2 regions of the Paenibacillus residui genome follow, and region 1 is predicted to be linked to the other one. Evidence: riboswitches for the same ligand, from Rfam matches in the RefSeq annotation. Region 1 holds a riboswitch; the other holds the start of a gene.

Region 1 (9,167 bases):
TTTCCTTCTCGAGCAGCACTCTCCTCATGTTCGTTTCGTTCATATCCGGCGTATAGAACTGATAATGATTTTTCCCCTTTTCCTTAGCGCGGTACATCGCGGTATCCGCATTTCGAATCAGCGTTTCGACATCATCCCCGTCCTCCGGGTATATGCTTATCCCTATGCTGGTTGAGACATAAAGCTCAAGACCGTCCAGCCAATAAGGCTTATCGAATACATTTAGAATGGCATTGGCAATTTGTATAGCATCCTCCCGGGTGGCATCCTTCAATATAATATTGAATTCATCCCCTCCACGCCGCGATACGGTATCCGATGGCCGCAGACACTTCTGCAGCCGTTCGGCTACAAGCTTAAGGAGCAGGTCCCCCGTAGTATGGTTGAACGTATCGTTGATCAGCTTGAACCGGTCCAGATCGAGGAACATCACCGCGAGCCGCCCCGGCTCCGAGGTGGTGATCGCTTCTGCCAACCGATTGTTATACAGCAGCCGGTTAGGCAGCCCGGTCAATGAATCATGATACGCCAGATTTATAATTTGCTCTTGGTATCTCTTGTAGTCTGTTATATCCGTTGCGATACAGAGAAGCTGCTTGCCCCCGCTGGTATGGATCGGCATCTTGGAGACCCGGACCCATTTTAAATGACCTTGCGCGTCTACAAACTTCTCCTCCAGGCCGACGGTTTCCTCCATTCCTTCCAGAAGCCGGCGGTCGCGATCCCAGATACCGAAAGAGGAAGAGCCGCTAATGGCGGACAACTCCCTCTCATTGCAGCCGATCAGTTCGTCCGGACTTTTGCCATACAAGCGGGCCATGGCCAGATTAGCCAGGGAGAAATTTCCCTGCGAATCCTTCGCATAAATATAGTTGGGATTCATATCGATCATCTTGCGCAGAAATTCCTTCTGCCCTAGTAATTCCGTATTCATATCCTGTATCGTATTTGCGTTCATCCGGTTATAGACGGCGAAGATCGTAATGGAGAATATCATCACCGCAATCCCGCTCGGATACAATCCCTTGTCCTCTGCCAGGTTAAAGACTCCTACTATTCCTGCCAGGAAGGAGACAACGCAGAAGACCAGGAAGAAAAAGCGCATATGACGATTGATTACGGAACGGCTGATAACGAGACAAAGGATCAAGCTGCACAAAAAGATTACAAGAACTACCGCGATCAGAAATTGGAACTCACCGTAGATCGGGTATAAATATTTGGCATTTTGCGGATGCTCCACATAATAAAGCTTCTCGATTCCCTTGGAACTCCAGCCCAGCAGATAGACAATAAAAGAAAACGCATAATAGATCAATATAAACCGGATGCTTACCAAATGTTCGACTAATCTGCCGAAACGGCGTTTGACAGTCTTGGGCCCTTCCAGATCATGATAAACAATGTGGGCTATATATAAGGAAGCCGGCCCCAGCATAATAAAACCAAAGCGAAAAAACCGGAACAACCTGTCGATTTGTTCCGGGGTCCACCATTCATATCCATATAGAATGGCCACATCCAACTGCCAGACGCTGATAAACAGCATAAAAATGAAGAACCCTCTGGCTAATCGGGTTTTCCTGAATGTAAATACTGTAGCCACACCGAGAAATAGCGGTACGACAGCAAAAGCGATCATTGTAATAAAAAGCATCCGCTTAATTCGCTCCTTGAGAATTAGACAGTAGAAGACATGTGTTGTTCCCGCCGTACCCATGAGTTGTTATCGCTACATGATTCACTGTTTCATACCGGACCGACTTCACGATGGGAAGGTCTTCGTAGCCATCCCCCTCTGTCTTGATCGTTGGCGGTATAAATCCGTACTCCATGGATAGAAGAGCCGATATGACTTGCAGGCTGCCGATCGAGGCGAAGGAGTGTCCGATATTTCCTTTAATAGAAGTAATCGGAACCGATGAGCCGAACAGAGCGCGATGCGTAATGGCCTCCACCTGGTCGTTAACTTTCATTCCCAGAGCTTGACTATTCACATAGGTCGGTTGAATACCTCCAACGGCTCCCTTCATCGCAGCGATCATATTCTGTCCTGTCGTATCCGACTCGAAGATGGATAGGCCATCATTGTTGCTATGAATTCCCGTCAGCACTCCGTATATTCGGGCTCCCCGCCTCTTGGCGCGGCTCTCCAGCTCCATAACCAGAACCGCCGCTGCTTCAGAGACGACAAAACCGTCGCTCCTCAGGGAGAAGGGCACTCCGGCACTGGAAATATCGGTCTCTCGTGACATAGCGCCTAATCTCATGAAACTGTATACGCTGCCAACCGTAATTGGCGCGTCCGATCCGCCGACAATGCAGATTTCGCACTGCCCGCTCTCCAGAAGCAGCTTCCCCATCATCATCGCATCGACTCCGGCGGTACAGCCAGTGCTCAGGGTGAAGGCTTGGCCCTTTATACCCAAGTGCTGGGAGATCGCAGCCGTAATGCTGTGCGGGTTGCCGGCTCCGGCGCCGGAGATCGGAAACTTCCGGTACTGCCGACTGCCGCTGATAAGCGCGTATTCCTCAATCTCCTTCAATCCCCCGACGGATGTTCCCATGATAATGCCCGCTTGCTGCTCATCTCCCTTGAGCCCGGCCATTTCGGCAGCCTCCTCCGAGGCGGCAATGGCCATTCGGGCCACACGAGGATAATATCGATATTTGCGATCGGGAAGTGAAATCAGCTCATCATCAATTCTGCCGCAAATGATGTCAGATCCATTAGGTCCCAAGCCGGAAACGAGCTGTTGTGTACAAACCCCGTTCTCTAATATATCCCTGAAATGAATTTTATTACCAATACCAGGAGCTTTTAATCCATAGCCCGTTATAACAACTCGATCCAATGCCATTAACCTCCGCGTTTAATTGAAGTGCTGCTGCGAATAAACTATTGATTATTAGGGCTTATATCCTGATATAAGAGCTGTACACCGGATTAGGCTCTTTCTCTATATACCGAAACTTTGATTACGGAAGTAAACCTATTCAGTTAACACAATCATCGGATCAAAGCTTGCAGCGTCCATCTGGTCCGTATCGGAATCTTCCCAATGCTCCCCGCCTGATGATTTCTGTCAGAGCATGTCAATCCGCCAGCCATTCATTGCTCGCAACCCGTTACATTGTTCCGGCGGAATTGGCTTCATAGTTCCTCCAGGCTATGTAAAGGTCTTCAAAGAAAGGAATATGGAAGCAGATCGTCAATCCCCGAAGCCATACGGATTCGCATAACCGATGATGACCATCCTGATTTACTGCAGTTATTAGATAATATAGATGAAGCAGCTATTACATAATATAGAAGATATTCTACATAACTTATAATAATCCTTTTTTATCCTGCGAACATTTTGAAAAATCCAGTCTAAATTGATAGAACTCTCTAGGATATGCCCGGCTGTTAATTTTCACGGTATTGGCCGTCACCCACTCCACCTCGCCTCCGGAATCGATCAGATGATCCTTATCCCAGATAGAGACACGCTGTTTGGTTATGAGCGCCAGTACAAAATCACTATCGTTCTTAATGTACCGATTCAAAAAATCACCTTCCGAATAGTCATATTTTCAGCCTCACGGTTTAGATAGGGGCCAAAAAAAACACAAAACCACCTCTCAATTAAAATGAAAGATGGTCGGTTGCACTACTAGCTCCATCTATCCCAAGTGCCCACATAAGGAATAGACTTCAACGCTCCCCTATACAATTTTTCAGGTCGGTAATCCTTGATGTTGTTAATATTTTTAATAATCTACCTCTATTATATAATGATTTCCAGTTTTGAAAACCCAAAATATTATTGCGCTTTCATAGGATTTGACAAAGTTTTTTTATCAGCGTCAAAAGTCTCTTGTTTTGGCGAAAAACGTAAATTAATCGCTTGGAAATTACGACTTAAGGCTGTCTGTTCCGGTGATGTCCGTTTAGTCCAAAAGTGGTCTTTAAGTTCTTCAGAACTAGAATTTGGCCGCTATTTATTTTGCTAAAATATGGCCTGTTTCCTATTTTTCGGATTCACTGCGGCTGCCCTTGCCCGAAAATATTAAAGCGGCTTACTCAGGGAAGCCGCATGAATAATGCATAGATGGCAAGCCACAACGGAACGGGCCGGGCGGCCTATATGCTTTCCGCGTTTTTCTTCTGGTCATACGAAAGCACATAGGGAAGGTGATAGACGTAAGTCCCATTCTCGGCGATCTTCAAATGAGCGAATCCCTGCTCTCTTAAAGACTCCAAATATTGCTTCGCTACTTCCAGCGAGAACTCGGATCCCAAGGCAATATCTGCAGGAGTGACGAGACCGTCCTGGGATACGGCAATGGCCAGCACGATTTTCTCCAATTGCTGATCCTTGGAGGGGTCATAATCCGGCTCCGGCAGGTCATATTTTGTTTTCTTCAGATGACCGAGAATATAGAGGGCAACGCCGAGCGGAAGAATCCCGAACAGAAGAATCATAATGAGAAATAACCCGATTTCATCCACTCCGTTCGTCAGCATAACAATAAACCAAAGAATACTCCAAATAATCATTAATACAGCGGCAGTTTTTAATAGAGCCCGTTTTGTCTTGAACCACAATCTTCTGACCAACAGATTGCTGTCTCTGTCTTTCTTCATGACCGTAAACCTCACTCAGTTTTTATTAGCCACGCGAAACGCGGCAAATGGAAATATTTGGACCCGCCCCAAATTAGGCCAAAATTCCTTGTCTCCGTGAATGACCTACTCTCCTTTTCATTTAATCATGTTACGCCGCCAATTGGAACCATTTCTTTGTCTTTTTTCGATAAATAGACGGAGATACAGATGAAGCACCCCGGCATCCGAACTGAACGACCGCGTAAAATCTTTCCGCTCGGGCCGGACTTATAGTTTGCTTCCCGTAAAGGGAGGAAAGGGAATCAAAGGTGAAATCGCCGTTTTGAAGTCCCTAGTTGAGCTTCGCTTCAATAAAGCGGACCACGTTTCCGACAGTTGACAAGGACTCCAGCAGCAGATCGTCTTCATCGAAAACGACCCGGAATTCATTCTCCAGCTCCGCAATCAGTTGAACGGCCGTCACCGAATCCAGAATCCCGCGGCCGCCCAGCAGCACGGTCTCCGGTCCGACCTCCGGCCGCCCCCATAGCTTGGCTACCAAGCTGATCACTCTTCGCTCCACCTCATCGCCGTTCCTCTCTTCCACTGGTTCTGTCGCTTTGCGCGGGCTGTGAACATGGATCCAATCCGGCGTCAGATAAGAAACAGGCAGCGGCAATCCGTACACGGAAAAGTCATCCTTCCTCTCCTGGAGGGTGAATCCAAGCAGCTTCAGCAGCATTAAGGCCGGGCGGTTCCGGCTTTCCGATTTATACCCGCAGCGCACCTCCCGCAGCTCAGGATGATCGAGCTGAAGAAGTTCCAGCACGGTCCCCAGGAAGGCATTTCCAATCCCGCGCCCTTCTATCCGGCAGGAAATGCAGAACAAGCGAATTTCCGCCAGCCCCTCCTCCAGCAGATCCAGCATAGCTACCGCGACAATGCCGTGGTCACCGAATCGGTCCTTGAGCTCCGCCACATATAGCCTCTTATCTCCCATTTCCATATAATTACGCACAACGTCCTGCGAGACCCTTTCGAGCCCATTGTTCCATTGATTCGTTCGTGCGGCCAATTCATAGACCCTGGCCAAATCCTGCTGGCGGGCCGGGCGTACCATCAATTCCATGGAGCAGGAACGCAGGAACTCTTCCCGCATACCGGGAAACTGTCTCTCTGCGTCCTCCCGCTCAGCCCGGATCAGCATCAGCTCCCTTCGTCTCCCGGCTTCACCCGTTATGGCCGGAGCTTGAAACTCCGGAAAATCAGGAAGCTGCCCATAGACACCGGCTTCATACACGGCCAACCCCGGCAAGCAGGCCCGGGCTTCCTCCCGCTCGAAAGGATTATCATCGATGAAGGCGGCGGCATCCATCCCAATGTTCAACCGGCTCACGATTCGGCGTATTCCTTCCGCTTTGGGTGCCCATCCTATTTGCGGATAGATGAAATAATGGGCGAGCCCCAGCTCCTTCAGCTTCTCCATCGCGTCCTCATGATCATTGCGGCTGGCAATGCTGAGCAGCACGCCGCGCTCATCCAAGCTCCGGAGCACTTCAATGATCCCCGGCCGCAAGGTCACCCTGCGATCCTCGGACAGAGTTCCCTCCCATAACGTATCGTCCAAATCCCAGATCAGGCATTTGATCATTCCGACATCCCCCCATCCTCCGCAGGATTGGGCGGATTATCCATTACATATTCCATCGTCAGATGAGTAGGCTCGAACCCATAATTTTTGTACAGCACCCTCATCGGAAGATTGCTTACATGGACATGCCCGACAATACGCTTCGCCCCTTGCTCTCTGCAGAGCCGCATCCCTGCATCCAACAAAGCCTCGGCACAGGCGGATCCCCGGTAAGGCTCGGCAATATAGAAGCTTTTGAACATAATATATTTCTCCTTGGTGACGAAATTAACCTTGGGGGTCATCCAGAGCCAGCCGGCCGACTGTCCCTCCATCTCTGCCACCAGCATCCCCTGCTGTTCCTGGGGAATGGCCTTGGCCAGCTTGCGGCGGTGGAATTCCAGATCCGTTACCGCCTCACTGCCGAAGGAAATCACCGAAATCTCTTTCTCGTATTCCGCTATAATCTCTAGATCGCTCTCTTGTATGGTACGTATTTTCATATTCTGTTTTTCCTCCCCGGAGTATCCAATCCGTTATATTGACTTCTTTTCCTTAAGCTCGAACGTTGCATGGCTGCAGCGGGGGCAGCCTTTGTTTTTCAACTCTTCAATCGTCTTATAGCTCCCTTGAATCCCGACCAGGATCGGTTCCCCGCACTGCTTGCACCCGTAAGTGCGCATAGTCCTCCTGACCTCTCCGGTATAGATCGCATCCTCGAAACGACCGCTAATATCGGGGCGAGTATGCTCCGTTGACTTCAGAATGAACATTTGTCCGCGGTTTCCGATCATCTCGGCTCCCTCGTATTCATTAAAGGAGGGAATCGTTTCACTGACGGTCAAGCCCATCTGAATGAATTCACGCTGCATGGCCAGCATGAAGTCGGGTGACTTATGAGCGAAGGAGAAGAACACAGGCAGCCCCTTCCCCGGCTTCAATGCGCTAATTCCCCGCGAGAGAAAAAGAACCATTCCCTGCAAAGTATAAGGCGGATCGGTGAAGAAGCAATCGTATTGCCCGTACAGCTTCTCCGGCAGAGGCTCGCGCAAATCAGCGTGATGACAGGTGATCGGCAGATTTTCCCTCTCTGCTATATCACTAATATAACTTAAAAATCGCTCGTCAATATCAACAACATCGATCATACCCTTCGGCCCGGAGGCTGACGGAAACAGTCTTTTGAGCAAAAAGCCAAGCGACACGCTGACAAGATCGTCATCGCCTACGCATAATATTTTTTTACCTATGAGAGTATGGTTTCTCAAGCATAGAACCGCCCGGCTCAAGCTGGTCTCCAAGGTGCATTTGGATTGATCGATCTGCACATTAACCTGCGGACGGCGATGGAAGCATTCCTGCAGCATCGCCAGAAGCTCGGCCAATTCCGATTTCCAATCGAATTCCTTCTCCATGAGCCTCAGATACAGCCGCTTATCGATTCCCTCGTACTTCCGTTCCCGCTCAATATAAGCTTGGCCTGCCGGAGTACAATGAACCCCGCGCTCCTGCTGCAAGGCTCCCGCACGGATCAATTCCTTCTTGATGGCGGCCGCAACGGGAAGCGGAAGCAAAGTTTTTCTCGCCAACTCCTTCGTAGAAATTCCCGGTCTTAAATAGCATTCCAGGAAAAGCTGCTCGATCACCCGGATTCCTTCCTGCAATTGTACATGGGCACTGGCTTCATTTATATAATCCTTCATGGTTATAACCTCTCTTACTTTCAAAATAGGTAGAACTACCTGCAAAGTGACATATGGCCTCCGAAGCGTATCCGTCCGCAACCTGAAAGGGCGGCGTCTAAATCTTCCTCTAACGCGGTCGCTCTTCTTGCTTACTTTGCGGGGAGCCTCGAACATTCCCCACAAAGTGACGCTCGGCCTTCGAAGCGTATCCGTCCGACACCCTGAAAGGGTCGGCTTCTAAACCTTCCTCTAAACGCGGTCGCTCTTCTTGCTTTGCTTCGATAATGGTTTATACATTGCTTTGAGGGGAGCCCCGAAACATAAAAAAACAGAGGATGAACATAAGCGTTCACCCTCTGCCCGAATCGGCTTATCGCGAAAGAAAAGGATGGAAATCCTTACACTTCTCCCGCAAAATAAGCAACAGTAAAGCCGTGCTCAAGAAGCACGGCTCTCCGTTATCCGTTAGGTATGGTAGATGACCGTTGTTCTTAACTAATGGGTCCTCCCACGAATCCATACGGAAATAAACCACCTCAAATGCGCGAATTTCACCCGTCCAGCGTACAGACGACAGAAGACGTCGCACAGAAATATCAGAACGGAAAAGAACCAGTCTGCCCTTGCCCTGATATTGTGGTATCCCTCATGGAAATGGAAGAGACCTTATGAAATTGATTAGTTAAGAACAACCGCCGACATCAAGACATCCCCTATATTTTGAAAGTTGCTCTAATTATAGTTCAAATAAAGCGGGAAAGCAAGCGCTGTTAACGACCTCAGCGGCGGCCCTTTGTTCCGGACTGCCATTGTTTTTGCGCTGCACCTTCTGTCCGCCTGTTCTCATCTCCACCGCCATTTGAAGAAATATTCCACCGCAAATGTCAAAATCAAATAAAATTGTTCGGCTGTAACCGAGTCAATCATGCTATAATGTGGGCAAACGCTCATAGGATGACCCCACAAAGTGACGCATAGCTTTCGCAGCTTATTCCGTCTGCACTCCAACGGAGTCGGCGTCTATACCTTCCTCTAATCGCGGTCGTTCTTCATGATTTGCTTCGATAAAGGTTTATACAGTACTTTGCGGGGAGCCCCAAACATTCCCCACAAAGTGACGCGTGGCCTACGAAGCGTATTCCGGGTACTTTGCGGGGAGCCCCAGAACTTACAGCTTAAGGAGGATTTATTTTGAATCGTATTGTTTTACTGCCGCTGGATGAAAGACCGTGCAATGTAGATTATCCCGAGCAGCTTG
Region 2 (9,167 bases), on a different contig from region 1:
AAAAGCTTATGCTGCTTGGAACGCCCTTCTTTACGACCAAATCGGAGGGAACCGGGATGGGGCTGACCTATGTCTATTCAACAGTTTATCAGCATGGCGGCTCGATCAGAGTAGAAAGTGAGGAAGGGCAAGGAACGACTTTTCTGTTGGAATTTCCTCTGAATGTTCCGGTTGATAAAGGAGTGGTAGTCATGGACCTGCAATATGAACAAGGAATTCAGCTCAAGGATTTTCTCAGCATCAACAAGGATGAATTCGAGCAGCGGCTGTTGAACGAAGCCGTAAACATTAGAGATATCATCCAGGATATAAAGACGATAGGCAATATCGATCTGTTGAGCAATGCGCAGAAATTGGTCCATTTGATGATTGACCATAAAGATTTGGAAATCGTCAACTTCGCTCAACAGGAAGGCCAGCTTTGGGATCGGCATTCCTCCCTCAACTTGGCGGTCAAGCTGGAATGGTTCCAGGCTATCCGGAGAGTATTGTGGGATTTCATTTATAATTACGAGCGTCTTAGCAAGCAGCAAATTACGCGGGAGCAATTTTTCGCTCTGGAAAGACAAATCAATACGACGCTGGATATTTTCCTTCGCCACTTCTTTATGAGCTATACCCGGTTCAAGGATGAATTAATTCAATCGCACAAAGAATTGATCGATGACTTGTCTGTGCCGATCATTCCTCTCTCCGCTTCGGTTTCCATTCTTCCTCTGTTGGGAACGGTCGATACACACCGGGCTAAAGTGATTCAGGAGAAGGCACTGCACCAAATCGGGGCCTCCAAAATAAGGACCTTGTTAATCGATATGTCGGGTGTCGCCTTCCTGGATACGATGGTGGTCAAGCATTTGTTCAAAATAATGGACGGCGTCAGTTACATGGGCTGCAAAGCGATTGTGACCGGGATCCGCCCGGAAATCGCCAGTACGATTGTCGATCTGGGCATCTCCTTCAGCGATAAAGTGGAGACGAAAGGAACGCTGCAGCAGGCCTTGGAGGAGTTAGGGCTGCAAATCCTGGATTCCGAGACAAAAAGTACATCTTAGCTCCAGGCAGCCCCGGCTTGCAGCCGAATCGAATGCATCGCATACATAAGGACCCCTTCAGCCAATCCGCCTGGAGGGGTTCTGTCATTCATACCCATGCAGCCGGCAAGGATGCTTGTTACGGGGAACGCTGCAGCAGCGCTTCCGTTTCTTCAACCAGTCGGCGGAGCATTAACACGCCTTCTCTGATTCGCTCTTTATCGGAAGATATCAGGCTGACGGCCCGGTCTATTCGGCTCTTGTAATTATCCGGCTTCAAGGCAAAGCTGTCGGCTATCGCGACTGCCTTCTTCTCGTTGATGCAGTACTGTTCGTTCCTGGCGAATAGGACTTGATTCAGACAGGAAATCGTGCGGAAGCAGCACCCTGAAACGTAAGATATATCGTCCTTATCCGCATGATTCTCGGCGAACATCAAGGAGAAGGACGCTTCAAACATGAAATAGCGAAGAATGGCATCCTGCAGCGCCTTGGGGTAGGGCATCGTCTTCGCCTTCAATGCGGAGATCCGATACTCGGGATCGGCCAGTATTTGGCATATGGATATCTCGCCCATATACATAACATTGATGAAGGCATGAGGATGACCCGCATGATAATGCGCGGTGACCGAACCTGACAAGCCATCGTCAATAACTTGAGCTACCCTCTTCACATCGCGAAAAATAAAATCAACATGGTAGCCCCGGACGACAAGCCATCCTCCGCCATTAACCCATGGCCCCCATTCGCCCAAGGAGGTGATAAGGTCCTCCCTATGCTCATCATCCAACTTAGCAGCTATAAGGGCTAGAGCACGCACATCAAAGCCGGCGGCTTCATCATAGTAAATTCCGATATCGATATCCGAATCGGGACGATGCGTCCCCTTCGCCCGCGATCCGCCCAGGACGACTCCCACAATGCCGGGCACGCCCTTCAACTGCTTCATTATCTCTTCCAGGATGGCCTGTATTTCCACTAATCTCTCTCCTTTCTAACGATCTGTTCTGCAGTCTTTTTATCATAATCCTTCCCAACTTAGACGCCACGGCCTCGAAACCACTCTAGCATGAAATAGGTGTTGGAAGAACGGATTAAACAGCTATTAATTAAAAAGGACAATAAAACAACCGCTGCCGGACAAGACATCCCGACAGCGTTATTATGGACTAACGGATCATATTCCTCTTTTTCCATAAACCTTATGTCTAACCGCTGCAATTAAACAAAAAAATACAGACCGATCCGAGCATTTGCTAAATCCCTGAACCAACATTCTTCTAAATGGCCATGCAGGAAAATTATATTTTATGTAGAAATAATAGGATATTTCAAACTGGGCCCATACCAATAACTGTTGTAAGGAAACTACTCCGGATTGTATAGAGCAACTGGTAAATCATAAACGCCGATGGATCACATTATTGCATTAGGGGGAAATTTATGTCGTCCACAAACAGATTCTATACTTTCAGTTATCATGGGGCTTCCAACGATAAGCTATTGATCGAACAGGAATGGGAGAAATTCGTGTCCGGTTGTTCTGCGCCGATTAATGTAAGGCCTTTCATGTTCCATTCCTGGAAACGGTGCCTGGAACAAGGGATCGATCCGCACCTTATCCAAATTCCATATAGCTTGGGGACGGATCAGATCCAGGAGTACGTCACCTCCGATCCGTTATTCCGGATGGTCAAACCACTCTTGATCAAGCTGAAGCAATACGCCGGAAATACCGGTTATCTTGTTACTTTCTCCAATCCTGCCGGGGAAATGGTCTACTGCGACGGGGATTTGTCCCTAAAGCTGAAAGCGGAAGACATTCACTTGTCGCCGGGTGCGAATTGGAGCGAGAGCAGTGCGGGAACGAACGGGATTGGTACTTCTCTGGTTACCGGGCTGCCGTTACAGGTGTTTGCCAGCGAGCATTTCTGCCAGGAAATTCACGAATGGACCTGTTCCGCAGCTCCTATCCGCGATCCCGGTACGGGCAAAATTGCCGGAATCGTCGATTTATCCGGGTTCTGGACGGCCAACGATCCGAGAACTCTGGCAGCCGTAATCCGCACGGCTCGGGAAATCGAGAGTCTGCTTTATAACCAGTTGAGAATAGAGCGTTTAAGGCTGGCTCAATATTTTGTGGAATTAACCCATAGGACGACACTGCCTCTTGCGGTTTTGGACCGGGCGGGACGGGTCGTTAAGGCTTCCCCTATTCTGTATGAGAAAGGATGGATTTCCCCTGAACATTCGCTAGAACCTCCCTCTTTCGCCAAAGAATCCTTGTCCTCAACAACAACCTGGGAAATGACGGACAACCTTGAGAATAAGAGGTGGCTCTTCGAGCTTTCGCCCTACTATTACGGGGGAGAAGCCATCGGATCGGTTGTTCATGCCCTTCCGCCGGAGATTAGGGCCAGCCCTTCGTTACCTGATTTCCGTCATTTTCCGACATCCCCGACACTGGAGAATAACAAAGCAGCGAGCGAAGAGCGGACCGCCGCCCAACCAGCCCCCTTCTATCAATCGCTGTTCCGGCATCACCCCGATGCCATCTTCGCTTATGATTTACAAGGCTTTCTCCTTGAAGCCAATCCCGCTGCGGAGAGATTGCTCGGCTATGATGCGAATGAGTTGAGCAGCATAGCGGTCTGTGATCTGGCCTGCCCGGACAGCAAGGAGCTGAAGAGGAAGGCTTTCGCCCAAGCGGCGGGCGGTATGCAGCAAGAATTCGAGGCGGTTTTCCGGCATAAGCAGGGACACAGCATCCATGCCATGGTGAATAGTTTTCCGATCATTATGAATAACGAAATTGTCGGCGTCTTCGAAACCGTTCGCGGAATTCAACCGAATCACCAGCAGATGGCCGAGGACTTGAAATTGACCAAAGAACAGCTTGAATTCTATCTAAGCAATACTGAGGATGCGATCCTTGTCGTCGATGCCGATTTTCATATCGTTAAAGTCAACCAAGCCTGTGAACGTATGTTTGGCTGGACGGAGCAAGAGCTGCTTGGCAAAGAGCCCCCGATGGTGCCGGGCCATTTGGAAAGCGAAAACGAAGACATGCGCAACCACATGCTGCGTTCACGGCACGTCATTCCTTACGAAACGGTGAGACAGCGAAAAGACGGCAGCCTGATCCATGTTAACCATTGTGCCGCTCCCCTCTTCGACAGTAAGGGCAGCGCAGCCGCCTATGTACTTATTTCAAGGGATATTACCGCCCTCCATCAAATGCACGATATGCTGATTGAAAGTGAGAAGCGGCTGCGGACGTTGATCAATTCCATGCCCGACCTCGTCATCTTCAAGGACGATCAAGGGAAATGGCTCGAAGCCAATAATACGGCGATAGCCGCGTTAAATTTGGAGAAGATCGATTATCAGGGAATGACGGACAGGGAGCTGGCCTCCTGCAATCCATTTTATCGGGAAACCTTCATTAAATGCTCGTTGTCCGATCGCCGGGTCTGGGACAAAGGCAGCCTCATCCGCTTCCAGGAAATCATCCCGCATCCTGGCGGCAGGTCCACAATCTTGGATATTATCAAAGTTCCCATTTATCATGGGGACGGCAGACGCAAAGGATTGATCGTCATCGGACGCGACATCACCGAGCTGAAGCAAACGGAAGAATTGCTGCGCAAAACCGAGAAACTCGCTGTTGTCGGTCAATTGGCGGCAGGAATTGCCCACGAAATCCGCAATCCGCTTACGACGCTTAAAGGCTTCCTAAGCTTGCTGCAATCTGCCACAACTGCGACGAACATCTGGTATCTGGAAGTCATGCTGTCCGAAATCGAGCAAATGGAGTCCATTACCGACCAGCTCTTGACTGTAGCCAGGCCGCAAACCATCAGGATGGAAAAGAGAAATCTGGAAGCTTTGATACGGCAGGTTTCTTCATTTTTGTATCCGCTTGCAACGATGCATAATGTACAGATTTCAGTGGAATCGGACTCTAGCGACTTGCTCGTCGAATGCGAAGAAAACCAGCTTAAGCAAGTTTTCATCAATATTATCAAAAATGCGATTGAGGCGATGCCGCAGGGCGGACAAATTGCCATGAAGGTGAGGCGGTCCGGGGATTTCGTTTCGGTTCAAGTGGCGGACTCCGGCTGCGGCATACCGCAGAACAGAATCGCCCGCTTGGGCGAGCCATTCTACAGCTTAAAGGAGAAGGGGACCGGCCTCGGGTTAATGATCTGCTACAAAATTATCAAGGAGCATAAAGGAACCCTTCAAATTGACAGTGAAGTAGGCCGGGGAACGACCGTCGAAATTATTTTGCCGCTCTAGGCAGTTATAAAGTCATAAAGTTCAGGTTGCGCGGCTAAGAACGCCCCAAAGTGATTTGCTAACTGGGTTATATATGCACGGGTGAATTCAGGACCCTGGAGACAAATCTTTTCTTCCGTATCTCAACGATATGCCCACTAACTATATACTTTACGTAGGGCATTTACCCTGCTCCACTGCTTTTCATTTACGGTTTTAACGCCATCAATATGATAATGGCAACGACGAGTAGTTTACAAAACCAATCATAAGGAGTCAGTTTACTAGACAAGATTTTATATTGTTGCGGAATCTCTTCACTTTCACAGGTTCTGATCATTTCATGCATAGTTTTCATTTTAGGTCCGATAACCATTTCCGAGTAAAGGCTGAAAACTACGAACAAAGCAATGGATGTGTCGAACCACAACATCTGAAACAGTGACGGGTTGATCCATCCCATCAATAATCCTGTAAGCAATAAAGCGATCCAACCAATAGTGGCCGCCTTATTCAGTTTCTCAACGCCTTGATGTGCATATTTTAATTCAAGTGCCAACCATACAGCGGAAGCTTGCCGATATGACTGGAAAGCTTGATCCTGAGAACGTAAAGTATACGAAAAGCGGCGATATGTGAACCCCTCCCCCAAACCAATTCGTGATAAACTATTAGACTTGAGAAGTTCCTCATATTATATTTTTTAGAATACGACCGAATAAGATTCAAGGCTTTTTCTAGACGCTTTTCCCTCAAATAACCAAATACGGTCGTTCCATATAGTTCTTTAAAACCAATTTTTAATTTGTTGTCGTTAATGCCAATCATACGGGATAATTCGAGCAGCGAGGGGGGATTTGCCATACGCTCCAACATTATATCGCGTGCCTGCTGTATTTTTTGCCTTTCAATGCTGGATAATTTGGGAAGGAAGCTTCGGCTCAACGAGATAGTGCGTCAGAAGTTCTTTTTTCCGATTATAAGTCCATAAAAACAAATCCCTGCCGCCAGGTTTTATAGGCCTTACAAACTATTTTTTCAAACAAAAACGGCAGAATGGTTAAATTTTGAAAAAAGAACACATGTTTTGTAGGAATCTGTCGCTTGATGGCGAATTTGATAATAGGTACAAAGGATTGCTAATGGTCCTTTCGACGGGTATGCTCAGTACGATAATCGCAAACCTCTTGAAAAATTGGGACGCAAAACCTACGGGCCTAAGGATCTGCTTTCTATGGCGGCCGGGTTGCCGAAATGGTCGTTCTATCCGGAAAGGAAATTAGTCATGCCATCCACACAAGCTCTTATCAAACAAGAAGATTTATATCACGAGTTCCAGCCGATCTGCCATCTTCATACCCACAAGACGATTGGCTATGAAGCTTTAATCCGCTGCTCAACGGAACCAAGAATCGATCGGCTGTTCCGGGCCGCTGCAAGACATAATATGCTGTTCACGCTGGACACCCTTTCCATTTATAATGCAATTTCCGCGTGCTTTGCTGATCCAGGGAGGGTGGAATCCGATCAGCACCTGTTCGTGAACGTATTCCCTTCGACCTTATCTTCGGATCGATTTACCAGATTCATATTTAAGCTCATGCAGCGGTACGGAAAGTACGCCCACAATATCGTATTCGAAATTAATGAAGCCATCTCGGAGATGGACGACTGGGACACCGGGCAATTTCTGAGAAACATCCATCTGCTGCGGGATTGCGGCTTCCTGGTTGCGCTCGATGACGTTGGAGAAGGGGCAACCACCTTGAAGAGAATCGTGGAAATCGGCCCCGACTTTATCAAGATGGATCGTTTCTTTGCCAAGCACCTGCTCTTCAGCAAACAGAAGCAAAAATTGTTAAAGTTCTTCGTTGATTTCTGCGGAGACGAATCTAATCTGATTCTGGAAGGAATCGAAGAGATTGAGGATTTGCGGCAATCCTGCAAGCTAGGCGTTCCCTTCGGCCAAGGCTATCTGCTGGCGAAGCCCGGCCCTCTGCCGGGTCGTCCACCGACCTCGTTTCGCTCAATCGAAGATTAAGGGAGTTATGACATTGGACATGAGGACGAATTATTCCAAAAGAGCTATGCTTTCATTGAAATTTTCCGAATTTGAAATGCCTCCGATGCAGGACATGCTCATTATCGGAAAAAGGGCGCCGATTGGTCCGGAAGCCGCACGCCGTATGGCGGAAGCACTGTCTCCCGAACAATTCTCCATCATCGAACTGGAGCACCCCCGAGTGGAAGCCGTTCTGGTGCGTAACTCGCTGTTGCAAATGCTGGAAAAGAAAGTGCTCATCGGCATTATTTTGGAGGAGGTGGAAAACCTGCTCAGCGATTCGATGGTGCTTCGTTCGGAGCTAAAGATCGAGATAGCCGTGCATCGGGAGGTGGATATGAGTTGAAAGTGGCCGATGTGATGACTTCGCCGGTTCACAGCGTTTCGCTTGGAAAGAGCGTATGGTACGCTTCGCAGCTAATGTCCGAACTAAAAATCGGCTCGCTGGTCGTCGTTGAAGCAAGAGAAGTTGTCGGAATCATTACCTCTCGAGACGTCCGGACCGCGCATCCGAACCGGATCGTGGCCGACGCAATGACGCCTAACCCGATCTGCGTCCCGGAGCATGTTTTCGTATGGGATGCGCTTCTGCTGATGGAACAAAACAGGATTGAACGACTGATTGTCCTCCGGCAAGGAGAGCTCGTTGGCATCGTCACACGAGAGTCTCTGACTACCCGGCTGTCCGAATGGTACGATTCGCTAACACAGCTGTATGGTTCCTCCTATATTCATGTGATAGGAGAGGAGCTGCTCGCGAGCGGTCGGTCCTTCCAGCTGCTGTTCATCGATCTGAACCGCTTCGGCGAAGTAAACAAGCGGTTCGGGCATCCGGTCGGTGACGACATGATCCGTGAATTTTCGAACAAGCTGAAGTCGCTGTTCGGACCGGGCGATTACATAAGCCGCTATGCCGGAGACGAATTTGCCATTATTACGCAGAAATCCGATGAAGAAGTGCAGCGAATTATCGATCAGCTCTCCTGCGGTCAATCGGTCGGCAGGGCCAGCGTCTCGGCCGATACCGGCTGGGTGAACGAACGGGTTGTGCCGGAATTCGGACAAATGACCTTCCGCGAGTTGATTTCCAAGGCAAGCATGCTGTCCACGCAAGCGAAGATCGACTATGCGGGCCGGAGGTAACCGCTTGAGCGCCTGCCGCATAGTCTGGCCTTAGTGCATTCGAATGTATCCGATAAGGAAAGCGAAATGCAACCGGGAATGCCTCCTCAGGCTGTCCCGGTTTTTTTTTCGGAGATTGACGCACCGGCTGCTCAAGTTATGCCAATACTGAAATTTTCCTTTGTACGATTCGGCCAGTGCAGACCTTGTAAACATAGTAACAACGGTTGGTCAAATCAACCAATCCCAAGACCCGCTCCTCGATCACTGCATTTTTCTCTTGTAGAAAACCCTCGACCCGAAGAAAACGACATTCCCTCCCAATAAGATGGTAAATTCCCATCCCGTTTTACCTACAGTAAAGAAGTTGGTTAAGGACCAAGCCAATAAGGCCACGGTAAAAAATACGAAAGCATTCCTTGCCGATTTATCGCTCTGGTATCTTTCCATCTCATCCGCCTTACGCAGTAGTTTCATAGGGAGTCCTCCTCGTATATAAATAATTGATCAACCTTTGTTCCGAGATGAATAGCCAATTTAAAAGCAAGGGAAAGTGAAGGATCGTACTTATCGTTTTCGATGGCGTTGATAGTTTGTCTTGTAACTCCACACTTGTTTGCGAGCTCCTCCTGGGATATTCTCATCGTTTTTCTAATATCCCTGATATT

What was found. Region 1 has a riboswitch for cyclic di-GMP ahead of ACFQ03_RS06175 (hypothetical protein). Riboswitches for the same ligand answer to the same signal wherever they lie in the genome.
Region 2: linked by a shared signal. The riboswitch ahead of ACFQ03_RS09920 (EAL domain-containing protein) and the one ahead of ACFQ03_RS06175 (hypothetical protein) in region 1 are both predicted to bind cyclic di-GMP.

The regions. Positions count from the first base shown of each region.
Region 1 is NZ_JBHTIU010000022.1:62,952-72,118, forward strand. It holds gene ACFQ03_RS06165 (putative bifunctional diguanylate cyclase/phosphodiesterase) at 1-1,657, opposite strand, end outside; gene ACFQ03_RS06170 (beta-ketoacyl synthase N-terminal-like domain-containing protein) at 1,662-2,855, opposite strand; gene ACFQ03_RS06175 (hypothetical protein) at 3,331-3,552, opposite strand; cyclic di-GMP riboswitch class II at 3,637-3,720, opposite strand; gene ACFQ03_RS06180 (hypothetical protein) at 4,130-4,633, opposite strand; gene ACFQ03_RS06185 (HAD-IIIC family phosphatase) at 4,947-6,245, opposite strand; gene ACFQ03_RS06190 (GNAT family N-acetyltransferase) at 6,242-6,727, opposite strand; gene ACFQ03_RS06195 (bis-aminopropyl spermidine synthase family protein) at 6,761-7,927, opposite strand; gene ACFQ03_RS06200 (DUF4127 family protein) at 9,101-9,167, shown strand, end outside.
Region 2 is NZ_JBHTIU010000030.1:48,162-57,328, forward strand. It holds gene ACFQ03_RS09895 (ATP-binding protein) at 1-1,052, shown strand, start outside; gene ACFQ03_RS09900 (nucleotidyltransferase domain-containing protein) at 1,171-2,013, opposite strand; gene ACFQ03_RS09905 (PAS domain S-box protein) at 2,478-5,336, shown strand; gene ACFQ03_RS09910 (DUF2269 family protein) at 5,524-5,967, opposite strand; partial or broken gene ACFQ03_RS09915 (AraC family transcriptional regulator) at 6,030-6,218, opposite strand; cyclic di-GMP riboswitch class I at 6,483-6,569, shown strand; gene ACFQ03_RS09920 (EAL domain-containing protein) at 6,550-7,356, shown strand; gene ACFQ03_RS09925 (hypothetical protein) at 7,376-7,723, shown strand; gene ACFQ03_RS09930 (GGDEF domain-containing protein) at 7,726-8,520, shown strand; gene ACFQ03_RS09935 (hypothetical protein) at 8,764-8,976, opposite strand; gene ACFQ03_RS09940 (helix-turn-helix transcriptional regulator) at 8,973-9,167, opposite strand, start outside.